One region of the Serratia rhizosphaerae genome, then DNA from elsewhere that is predicted to be linked to it. Evidence: predicted binding sites of a transcription regulator. Region 1 holds the regulator's gene; each other region holds the start of a gene.

What was found. Region 1 encodes CRP, which controls carbon source genes, mostly activating them, when cyclic AMP is high. Its sites were predicted from a motif close to ATGTGANNNNNNTCACAT; they were not measured.
Region 2: the regulator CRP is predicted to act here: its motif matches at 830-847, upstream of FO014_RS21215 (6-phosphofructokinase).
Region 3: the regulator CRP is predicted to act here: its motif matches at 1,886-1,903, upstream of FO014_RS22260 (YjcB family protein).

The regions. Positions count from the first base shown of each region.
Region 1 is NZ_CP041764.1:2,457,079-2,460,357, forward strand. Features, by position in the region: gene argD (bifunctional acetylornithine/succinyldiaminopimelate transaminase) at 1-1,178, shown strand, start outside; gene crp (cAMP-activated global transcriptional regulator CRP) at 1,227-1,859, opposite strand; gene FO014_RS11380 (OsmC family protein) at 2,237-2,644, shown strand; gene FO014_RS11385 (LysR substrate-binding domain-containing protein) at 2,647-3,279, opposite strand, start outside.
Region 2 is NZ_CP041764.1:4,552,176-4,555,454, reverse strand. Features, by position in the region: gene FO014_RS21220 (DeoR/GlpR family DNA-binding transcription regulator) at 1-752, shown strand, start outside; gene FO014_RS21215 (6-phosphofructokinase) at 1,124-2,104, shown strand; gene FO014_RS21210 (PTS sugar transporter subunit IIB) at 2,116-2,427, shown strand; gene FO014_RS21205 (PTS sugar transporter subunit IIC) at 2,424-3,279, shown strand, end outside.
Region 3 is NZ_CP041764.1:4,785,858-4,789,136, forward strand. Features, by position in the region: gene mrdA (penicillin-binding protein 2) at 1-1,680, opposite strand, end outside; gene FO014_RS22260 (YjcB family protein) at 2,007-2,288, shown strand; gene FO014_RS22265 (lysozyme inhibitor LprI family protein) at 2,327-2,734, opposite strand; gene FO014_RS22270 (hypothetical protein) at 2,963-3,178, opposite strand.

The sequences.
Region 1 (3,279 bases):
TGATTTTGCCGGTTTATGCACCGGCGCAGTTTGTGCCGGTCAAAGGTCTGGGCAGCCGCGTGTGGGACAGCGAAGGGAAGGAGTATATCGACTTCTCCGGCGGCATCGCCGTAACTGCGCTGGGCCACTGCCACCCGGCATTGGTGGCGGCGCTGCAGCAGCAAAGCGAAACCCTGTGGCATACCAGTAATGTGTTCACCAATGAGCCGGCGCTGCGTTTGGCCAGCAAACTGATTGACGCCACCTTTGCCGATCGGGTCTTTTTCGCCAACTCCGGCGCGGAGGCCAACGAAGCGGCCTTCAAACTGGCGCGCCACTATGCCATTACCCGTCACAGCCCGTACAAAACCAAAATTATCGCCTTCTATAACGCCTTCCACGGCCGGACGCTGTTTACCGTCTCGGTCGGCGGGCAGGCAAAGTATTCCGACGGCTTCGGGCCAAAGCCGGCCGATATTGTGCATGTGCCGTACAACGATCTGGCGGCGGTCAAGGCGGTGATGGATGACAGCACTTGCGCGGTAGTGATGGAGCCGATTCAGGGCGAAGGCGGCATTACGCCGGTGGACGCCGAGTTCCTACAGGGCGTGCGCGCTCTGTGCGATAAGCACCAGGCGCTGCTGGTGTTTGATGAGGTGCAGAGCGGCATGGGGCGTACCGGCAAGCTGTTCGCCTATATGCATTACGGCGTGACGCCGGATATTTTGACCACCGCTAAAGCGCTGGGCGGCGGCTTCCCGGTCAGCGCGATGCTGACCAGCGAGGAGATTGCCTCTGCCATGCAGGTCGGCACGCACGGCACCACCTACGGCGGCAACCCGTTGGCCTGCGCGGTGGCCGAGGCGGCGCTGGACGTGATCAACACGCCGCAGGTGCTGGACGGTATCGCGCAGCGTCATGCGCTCTACGTGGAGAAACTGCAGCAGTTGGCCGACAAGTACGGTATTTTCAGCGATATTCGCGGCATGGGGCTGTTGATCGGCGCCGAGCTGAGTGCGGCTTACCAGAATAAGGCGCGGGATTTCCTGGCCGCCGCCGCCGCGCATGGCGTGATGATTCTGAACGCCGGGCCTAACGTTATCCGCTTTGCGCCGTCATTGGTGGTAGAGCTGCAGGATATTGAAGAGGGGATGGCGCGTTTTGAACGTGCGGTGCAGGATGTGGTGAATGCGGTATAAGCCGCTACCGGCATAAAAAACGGCGCGAATGCGCCGTTTTCTGATTAATTAACGCGTGCCATAAACAACAATGGTTTTGCCGTGCGCGGAGATCAGGTTTTGATCTTCCAGCATTTTCAGGATACGGCCGACCGTTTCGCGTGAACAACCGACGATTTGACCAATTTCCTGACGCGTGATTTTAATTTGCATACCGTCAGGGTGGGTCATGGCGTCCGGCTGTTTCGCCAGGTTCAGCAGGGTTTGCGCAATGCGGCCGGTAACGTCAAGGAAGGCGAGGTTCCCCACTTTCTCTGAGGTGACCTGCAGGCGGCTGGCCATTTGCGCGGAAAGGCGCATCAGAATATCCGGGTTGACCTGGATCAGCTGACGGAATTTCTTATAGGAAATTTCAGCTACTTCACAGGCGGTTTTCGCTCTCACCCAGGCGCTGCGCTCCTGGCCTTCTTCAAATAATCCAAGCTCGCCGATGAAATCCCCCTGGTTGAGATAGGACAGGATCATCTCTTTGCCTTCTTCATCTTTAATCAGCACCGCAACGGAGCCTTTCACGATGTAGTAGAGCGTTTCAGCCTTTTCACCTTGGTGAATCAGCGTACTTTTGGATGGATATTTGTGGATATGGCAATGAGACAGGAACCATTCGAGAGTCGGGTCTGTTTGCGGTTTGCCGAGAACCATTCGCTATTATCCTCTGTTGTAATCGCTGCCTTTGTAACACAGGGATCGGAGCTCCCTGTTAAACGCGTTGATAACCGGTAATGCATGCGGGCTATAAACAGGTTTTGAGGCGTGCCGTAAAATACGCTATTGCCCTAGCATATTAACTTGCTGTCAGTGCTGCAAGCTACATTCTGTTAACATCTCATTTAAGATGCTTTCCTTGGGCAGATCCCTGAAAGTCGGTGTCCAAAAAGAGTTATTGCGGTTTGTTTGTAGCATAGAGTGAGGCGAGTGTCTTCTGTTGTCTCGCTTCAGCATGACCGGCATCAGGTTCCATTGCCAGTTTCAGCGCGAAAGCGTAGTCTGATTTTAAGAAATTAACCGGAGTGAGCAGTATGCAGGCAAGAGTGAAATGGGTGGAAGGATTGACCTTCCTCGGTGAGTCCGCGTCAGGTCATCAGGTGTTAATGGATGGTAGCGCCGGGGAAAAGGCGCCGAGTCCGATGGAGATGGTGCTGATGTCGGTGGGCGGTTGCAGCGCGATCGATGTGGTGTCGATTCTGCAAAAGGGCCGCAATGACGTGCGTGACTGCGAGGTGAAACTCAGCTCGCAGCGGCGGGATGAGGCGCCGCGTACTTTTACCGCGATCAATCTGCACTTTATCGTCAGCGGTAAAGGGTTGAGTGACAAGGTGGTGGAGCGTGCGGTCAACCTGTCTGCTGAAAAGTACTGCTCGGTATCGCTGATGTTGAGTCAGGCGGCAACGGTGACCCACAGTTTCGAAATCCGCGTGGTGGAATAAGTTTACCAGGCGTAGCGCTGACACTGGCCGTGCAGCAAATCCAGCAAACGCCGCGCCGTTACGGTTAGCGGCGATCTCTGCGAATAGAGCACGCAATACTGCGCCTGCGGCAGGGTATCAATCGGCAGCGTGACCACCTGTTCCTGCAAATGCAGCGGACGCGCCATCGCGCGCGCCACAATGGTCAGGTAGTCAGACGCCAGCACCATATTCAGGCCGCAGATGACAGAGTCCGAGCGCACCGGCGGCGTTTCCAGCTGTTGATAAAAATCACCCAGCACGGATTGCAGATGCTGGTAATAGCCCATATCGGTTTCCGGCAGCAGCCATTTGGCCTGGCGCAGCGCATCCAGCGAGCGAGCGTTGGCCAGCGGATGACCGCGGCGGGCGACGATGCAAAATGACGCATTGAACAGCGGCTCGCGCACCAGATCTTCTAAAGGCAGTTCCGGACTGATGGAACCGACGGCGAAATCCAGCCGGCCTTCGCGCAGCGCGGGCAGCAGGGTGGAGAGCTGGGCTTCCTGCAGCACCAGATTTACCTGCGGGAACTGTTTTCGGAACGCGTCGGCCAGCATCGGCAGCACCGTCAGCGCCAGCAGTGAAGAAAGCCCCATCGCCACTGTCCCCTGTGA
Region 2 (3,279 bases), 2.1 Mb from region 1:
TGACCAGCCAGCGCAAGAAGCTAATCCTGGAGAAACTTGCCAGCGAGGGCCAGGTATTGGCCAAACAGTTAAGTGAGATGTTCGGGCTGTCGGAAGACACCATCCGGCGCGATTTACGCGAGCTGGACAGCGAAGGCTTACTCCAGCGCGTGCACGGCGGCGCGCTGCCGGTATCCCCCGCCATCGCTCCGTTTGCCGAACGCAACAAGCAGGAGTCCGGCGCCAAACGCGCCATTGCCCGCGCCGCCGCCGCCATGATTTTGCCGGGCCAGGTGGCGATCGTGGACGGCGGCACCACTTCTGCCGAGCTGGTGAAACAGCTGCCGCTGTCTTTACAGGCGACCATTGTCACCCACAGCCCCAGCGTGGCGGTCGGGCTGGTCGACCACCCGCAGATCGAGGTGATCCTGATTGGCGGCCGGCTGTTTAAACATTCGATCGTCACCGTCGGCGCGGCCGCGGTAGAGGCGATGTCGCATATTCGCGCCGATCTCTACTTTATGGGCGTGACCGGCGTTCACCCTACCGCCGGTCTCAGCACCGGCGATTTGGAGGAGGCCTATATCAAACGCGCGCTGGCGGCGCGCGCGGCAGAAACCGTGGTGCTGGCTTCCGCCGCCAAACTTAACGCCGCCTCACAATATGCCATCGGCGATATTACGCTGGCGCAATCAATTATCGTGGAGCGCGCCACCGACGAGGCCTTGATATCCCCGCTGCAACAGGCGGGCATCAGCGTCATTAAAGCCTGACGGGCGACATCTGCGCGCGCCGTTTAACGGTGCGCCAGACGCCGCTTACCGGCGAAAAATGCCAAATCCGCAATAAAATGCGATGGATCTCACATTTGTATTAAGTTTTTCCGAATTAGCGGAACGCCCTTCCCATCAGCCCATGATTTCAGCGGCTAAATCAATCAACTCTTTGAATAAAAATAAAAAAACCTCAGCACCCCCAGTACGGTCTGGCTTTTGAAATGTGATTTAATTCTCAAAAAGTCCACCTCGAACTAATGAGTCAATCGCTATAACGACGATTTTTGTCGTTATTTTGTGATGTCGCCTGCAAATTCCCCCCTATTTAAAATTTAACAATGACGTTACAGCAACGAGGGAGGCCTACGATGAAAATCGGTATAGTGATTAGCGGCGGCGATGTCAGCGGTATAAATAATTTTATTTTTCAAATAGCCAATCTGACGCATGCCGAAATAGTTTTATTTGACGGCGGCATTCCGGGGTTATTGGCAAACCGGCACCGCCCTATGACGCAACGCGATCTGATCGATTACGCCATTTCCGCCATTCCGCTTCTTAGCTCCGGCAGAACCAGCCGGAAACTCTATGCATCGGAATATGAAGGCATCAGTAAACAACTCAAGGCACTGCGGATTGACGTCATTATTATGGCCGGCGGCGACGGCTCCCTGCAGTTTTTAAATACCCTGAGCGAATTTGGCGTAAACTGTTTCGGCATCGGCATGACCATTGATAATGACGTATTCGGCAGCAGCTATACCGTCGGTTTTTCTACCGCCTGCGAACAAATACTCAAAGAGGTCGCCAAATTACGTAATACCGGCAGGGCACTGCCCGGCCGCGTATTTATGTTGGAATTGCTTGGCGGATATTGCGGCGAACTGACTCTGCAGTCCGCCATTAAATCCAATGCCGATTTCGCGCTCATTCCGGAGTGTCAATATAACCTGCCGGAGCTGGCCGAGAGAATAAAACACAAGCTGACATTGCAAAACAGCGTAATTATTTTGTGTTCCGAGGGCTACACCAAAGAGTATTCACCGGGCTTCCAGGGGGCGATCGACACCATGATCAAGCAGCTGGAGCCGCATATCGGCGTCCGTATTCGCAAGACCATCGTCGGGTATGGCCTGCGCAACGGCGACCCCACCGGCGAAGAGATTTATCAAGGCACGCTGATGGCCAATGAGGTCGCGCGCTGTATTCAATCCGGCATGAAAAATAAAGCCATCGTGATTAATGCCGGCAATCAGGCAATTCCCATTGATTTAATCAGTATGAAAAAGCGTCTGGTAGATACCGAAGGGCACCATTACAAACTGGCCAAACAGTTAAATATTATTTGAGGAGCAACGTCATGTTAAAAATACTCTGCGTATGCGGCTGTGGTTTAGGTTCAAGCTTTGCTATTGAAATGAGCGCCAAGGCAGTACTCAAAAAACTAGAGATCGACGCGGATATCGACCACACCACTATATCAGAAGCCGGAGCATTTAAGTCCGATATTATTCTCACTCAAAAAACGTTTGCGGATATTCTCAATGCCGATGCCAGCGAAGAAGAAAAGAAACGGGTCATTATTCTTAATAAGCTGACGGACAAAGCGGAGATTGAGCAGAAGATCGTCGCGTTTCTTAAGGAACGGAATATGCAAGGGCTGCCATCATGAACAGCATGATAAATTTCATCGTAAAGGACCTGCTGGGTCAGGCATCGGTGCTTATTGCGTTGATTGCCATGTTAGGACTGCTGCTACAGAAAAAGTCCGCGGGTAAAGTGGCCGAAGGCACCTTTAAAACGCTGTTGGGTTTTTTAATCATGATGGCCGGCATTAATATTATCGTCGGCGCCCTGACCTATCTGAACGATATATTCACTCACGGTTTCGGCATGCACGGCTATATTACCGACGTCGCCGCAATAGCCGGGGTGGCCAATCGCGAACTGGGTTCTGAAGTGGCGCTGACGCTGTTGGTCATCTTTGTGGTCAATATCATCATCGCCCGGCTGACACCGTTCAAATATATCTTTCTGACCGGTCAGGCGCTGTTGTGGATGGCCACCATCGGCGCAGTGGTCGGCTATAAGGCCGGGCTGAGCGGGCTGCCGCTGATTCTGACCGGCGGGATCTTTGGCGGCGTGATGGCGGTGCTGATGCCCGCGCTGGCGCAGCCGGTGGTGCGCCGTATTACCGACGCCGACGATGTGGCGCTGGGACACTTCTGCACGCTGGGCTATCTGGTGCAGGCGGCGGTGGCCAAAGTGGTCGGCAGAGGCTCCCGCTCCACAGAAGATCTGCAGTTGCCGGACAACTTTAAATTCCTGCAGGACACCTATGTGTCGATGGCGGTGGTGATGGTCCCGATGTACCTGATCCCGGCGCTGGCCGCCGGCCCGCAGTATATCGCCCAATACGCCGACGGCATGAACTACCTGATGTACTCCTTTATGCAGTCCATTCAGTTTGTCGCCGGGGTGTTCATCCTCTACAGCGGCGTACGCCTGTTGCTCAACGAACTGG
Region 3 (3,279 bases), 2.3 Mb from region 1:
GGTCTGGTTCTCCTTCAGCCCGAACACCTGCGAGGTGCCTGATTTGGCGGCGATGTGGTAAGGCGCGCTGTGGAACAGTTTATAGCCGGTGCCATTGGGCAAGTTAGCCATGCCGTACATGCCGTTGCGTACGATGCCCCAGTACGGCGAGTTAGGATCGCCGACCTGCGCGCTGGGCGCCGGCTGCTGATAACGGTTTACCTGCGCGCCGCGCTTCATCGAATACAGCAGATGTGGATTTTTCACCTTGCCGTTATTGAGCAAAATGGTCAGCGCTTTGACCATCTGAATCGGCGTGGCGATCCAGTAACCCTGGCCGATGCCCACCGAAATGGTATCGCCCTGATACCAGGTCTTTTTATGCACCCGCTGTTTCCATTCGCGGCTCGGCAGTACCCCGTTGTACTCTTCATTCAAATCGATGCCGGTCGGTTTGCCGTAGCCGAACTGACTCAGCCAGCTGTGAATACGGTCGATCCCCAGATCGAACGCCACCTGATAGAAGAAGGTATCGGCGGACTCCTCAATCGCCTTGGTGACGTTCAGCATGCCGTGGCCGCTTTTCAGCCAGTCGCGGTAGCGGCGTTTGGTGCCGGGCAGCGTCCAGGTCGGCGCGCCGAAGTAGGTGGTGCTCGGCGTGATCACGCCGGAGAATAAGGCGGACAGCGCCATATAGGGTTTCACCGTTGACGCCGGCGGATACAACCCCTGGGTGGCGCGGTTAATCAACGGCAGATCGGGGTTGGACAGCAGCGATTTATATGATTTGTAGCTGATACCCTTCACAAACGGGTTGGGATCGTAACTCGGGCTGGAGACCATCGCCAGAATGCCGCCGTCGCGCGGGTCTTCCACCACCACCGCCGCGCGCTGGTTTTTCAGCACCGATTCGATGTACTGCTGCAGGCGCACATCCAGCGTCAGGTAGATGTTTTTACCGGCCTGCGGCGGCTGTTCTTTCAGCAGCCGCACGATGCGCCCGTGGTTATCCACTTCAACTTCCCGATAGCCGGTGACGCCGTGCAGCGCTTTTTCGTAATAACCTTCGATGCCCTGCTTGCCGATATTGTGGTCGGCCGCATAATTCTCCATCTCCCCGCTTTCAGTCAGCCGCTTGATGTCGCGATCGTTGATTTTCGACACATAGCCCACCACGTGCGCCAGCTGCGCGCCGTAGGGATACTGCCGCTGCTGATAGCTGTCGACCGTTACGCCGTTGAAGCGGTATTGGTTGACGGCAAAGCGCGCCACCTCCGTTTCGCTCAGTTCGCTTTTTAACGTTACCGGCTTATAGCGGCTGGTGTGCGCCATCTGATCGCGGAAACTGCTGATATCGTCCGGTGTTAAATCGACGATCGGCGTCAATGCCTGCAGCAGCGCTGACATATTGGCGATTTTGCTGGGAATGACCTGCAGTTGGTACAGGGTGAGATTGCGTACCAGCGGCACGCCGTTACGGTCATAGATCAGCCCGCGGCTGGGGGCAATCGGCACCATTTTGATATCGTTCTGGTTGGAACGCGTCTGATAGAAATCGTGTTGTTTCACCTGCAGGCGGTACAGGTTGTAAATCAGCGCGCCGAAGCAGGCCACAACGACCAATAACGCCACGCCGGCGCGGCGGACAAACAGCATTTCCTCGGCGGAATGGTCGCGAATTTTCTCTTTTAATAGGGCCATGCGGGGCGGGTTACCTGTTTGACAGCTTATTCCCGCTGTAAAAACAACGGGTTGAAAAACGGCCAAGCATAGCGTTATTCATCACGCTGCCCCATGAAAAGGTTGCTAATGATGTGGCAGAAATGTTTCAGCATGTTTGAATGTGTCGCGAAACGGTAATTTCCTCCGGCGAAGGCATTGAGCCGTAAATCAGGGTGGTGCTACAATGTGATCAGGATCACACTATTGATCCTGCTTTTTCTTCACGTCGCTTCCACCGCTCTGCGTTATCGGCTCGCCGAATTGAGACGGACGAACGCCAATTTTGTAGTCAAGGATCAGTTTCGATGAGTACCATAGCCACGGGCTTTATCATGATGCGCTGGGAATTGCTGAGCGCCGTCATGATGTTTATCGCCAGTCAGTTAAACGTTGTTTGCCGCAAAGCCAGCCGTAACGGCATGGCGTTTATCTTCAGCAGCCTCGGGCTGTTTACCACCATCTGGTTCGTCATGGGGTTAATGGGCATCCCCCTGACCCAGGAAGGCGTGTCGCACTTCTGGGCGGTGAGCAAAGATGTGTTTATTGATGTGATGAGCAATATGCCGACCGACTGGCCGATCCCCTGAGCAACATACGCGCCGGCCTGAAGACCGGCGCGTCACGCTTATGACGCCGGCGGCAGCGGGCAGCTGGTATCACCCTCCTGACACGCCAGCAACTGTTTGAACTCTGCGGCGCGCGCCTGCGTTTTATCCGTCAGGCAGTTACTCAGGACAAATCCGTGCAGCGAACCGCCTTCGCTGGCGCCGGCGCTGAACTGGCAGTCCGCATCGCGAAAGCCAATCCAGGCGCGCTGCGCGGCAACCAGCCGCTTAGCGGCCGCCGCATCGCCTTTTAACCGGTTCTGCAGCTGTTTATACAGCGTATTAAGCTGCGCATCCGCCTGTTTGTACTCGTCTGCGGCGCAGATGTTCATTTCGGTCTGGCTGTTTTTATCGCCGCACGCCTGTGCCGCCCAGACCGTTTGCGATGTCGCCATCAGCAGCGCGGCGCCCAACAGAGCTACTTTCATAATGCCTCCCGGCCAGTTTTGTTCTTTCGTTACGAATCTGCCTAGTGTGCTGTCAGTGTAATCCCTTTAATCAAACGGTAAGTTGTTTTTTATGATGGGGGTTTCTTCCGGGTACATCCATGAGTACAGCATCTATTATCGCAGTGCGTTTTATTACCTGCTTTTCATTCGCCAAGTAAAGGCACTCATTGCGATCGCTCTGAGCACTTAAGGGCCGCTAACTTTTTCTCAGCTTTTTGCTGTACCAGCGTGAAGAATTCCTGCGCCGTGAGGTGCATAACACATCGCACCAGCGCCGATAAGCTCAATAACGCCGCCGGCAAACCCCAGGCCGCCAAACAGACGGTTGCTTAAGGTTTCACCCTCGGTAACGCTCCTGTCTGACATTGCCGCTGCCAGTTGAACCGGCGAAAGCACAATGTTTAAACCTTCCTCGTTAGCCATATCATTTCCATCCATTGGATTAGTTCGATCGCGTACAGAGATAACATCGCGGGGATTTTAGGTAAGTATGACATGGCGCTTTCGAGACAAGACGCCTGATA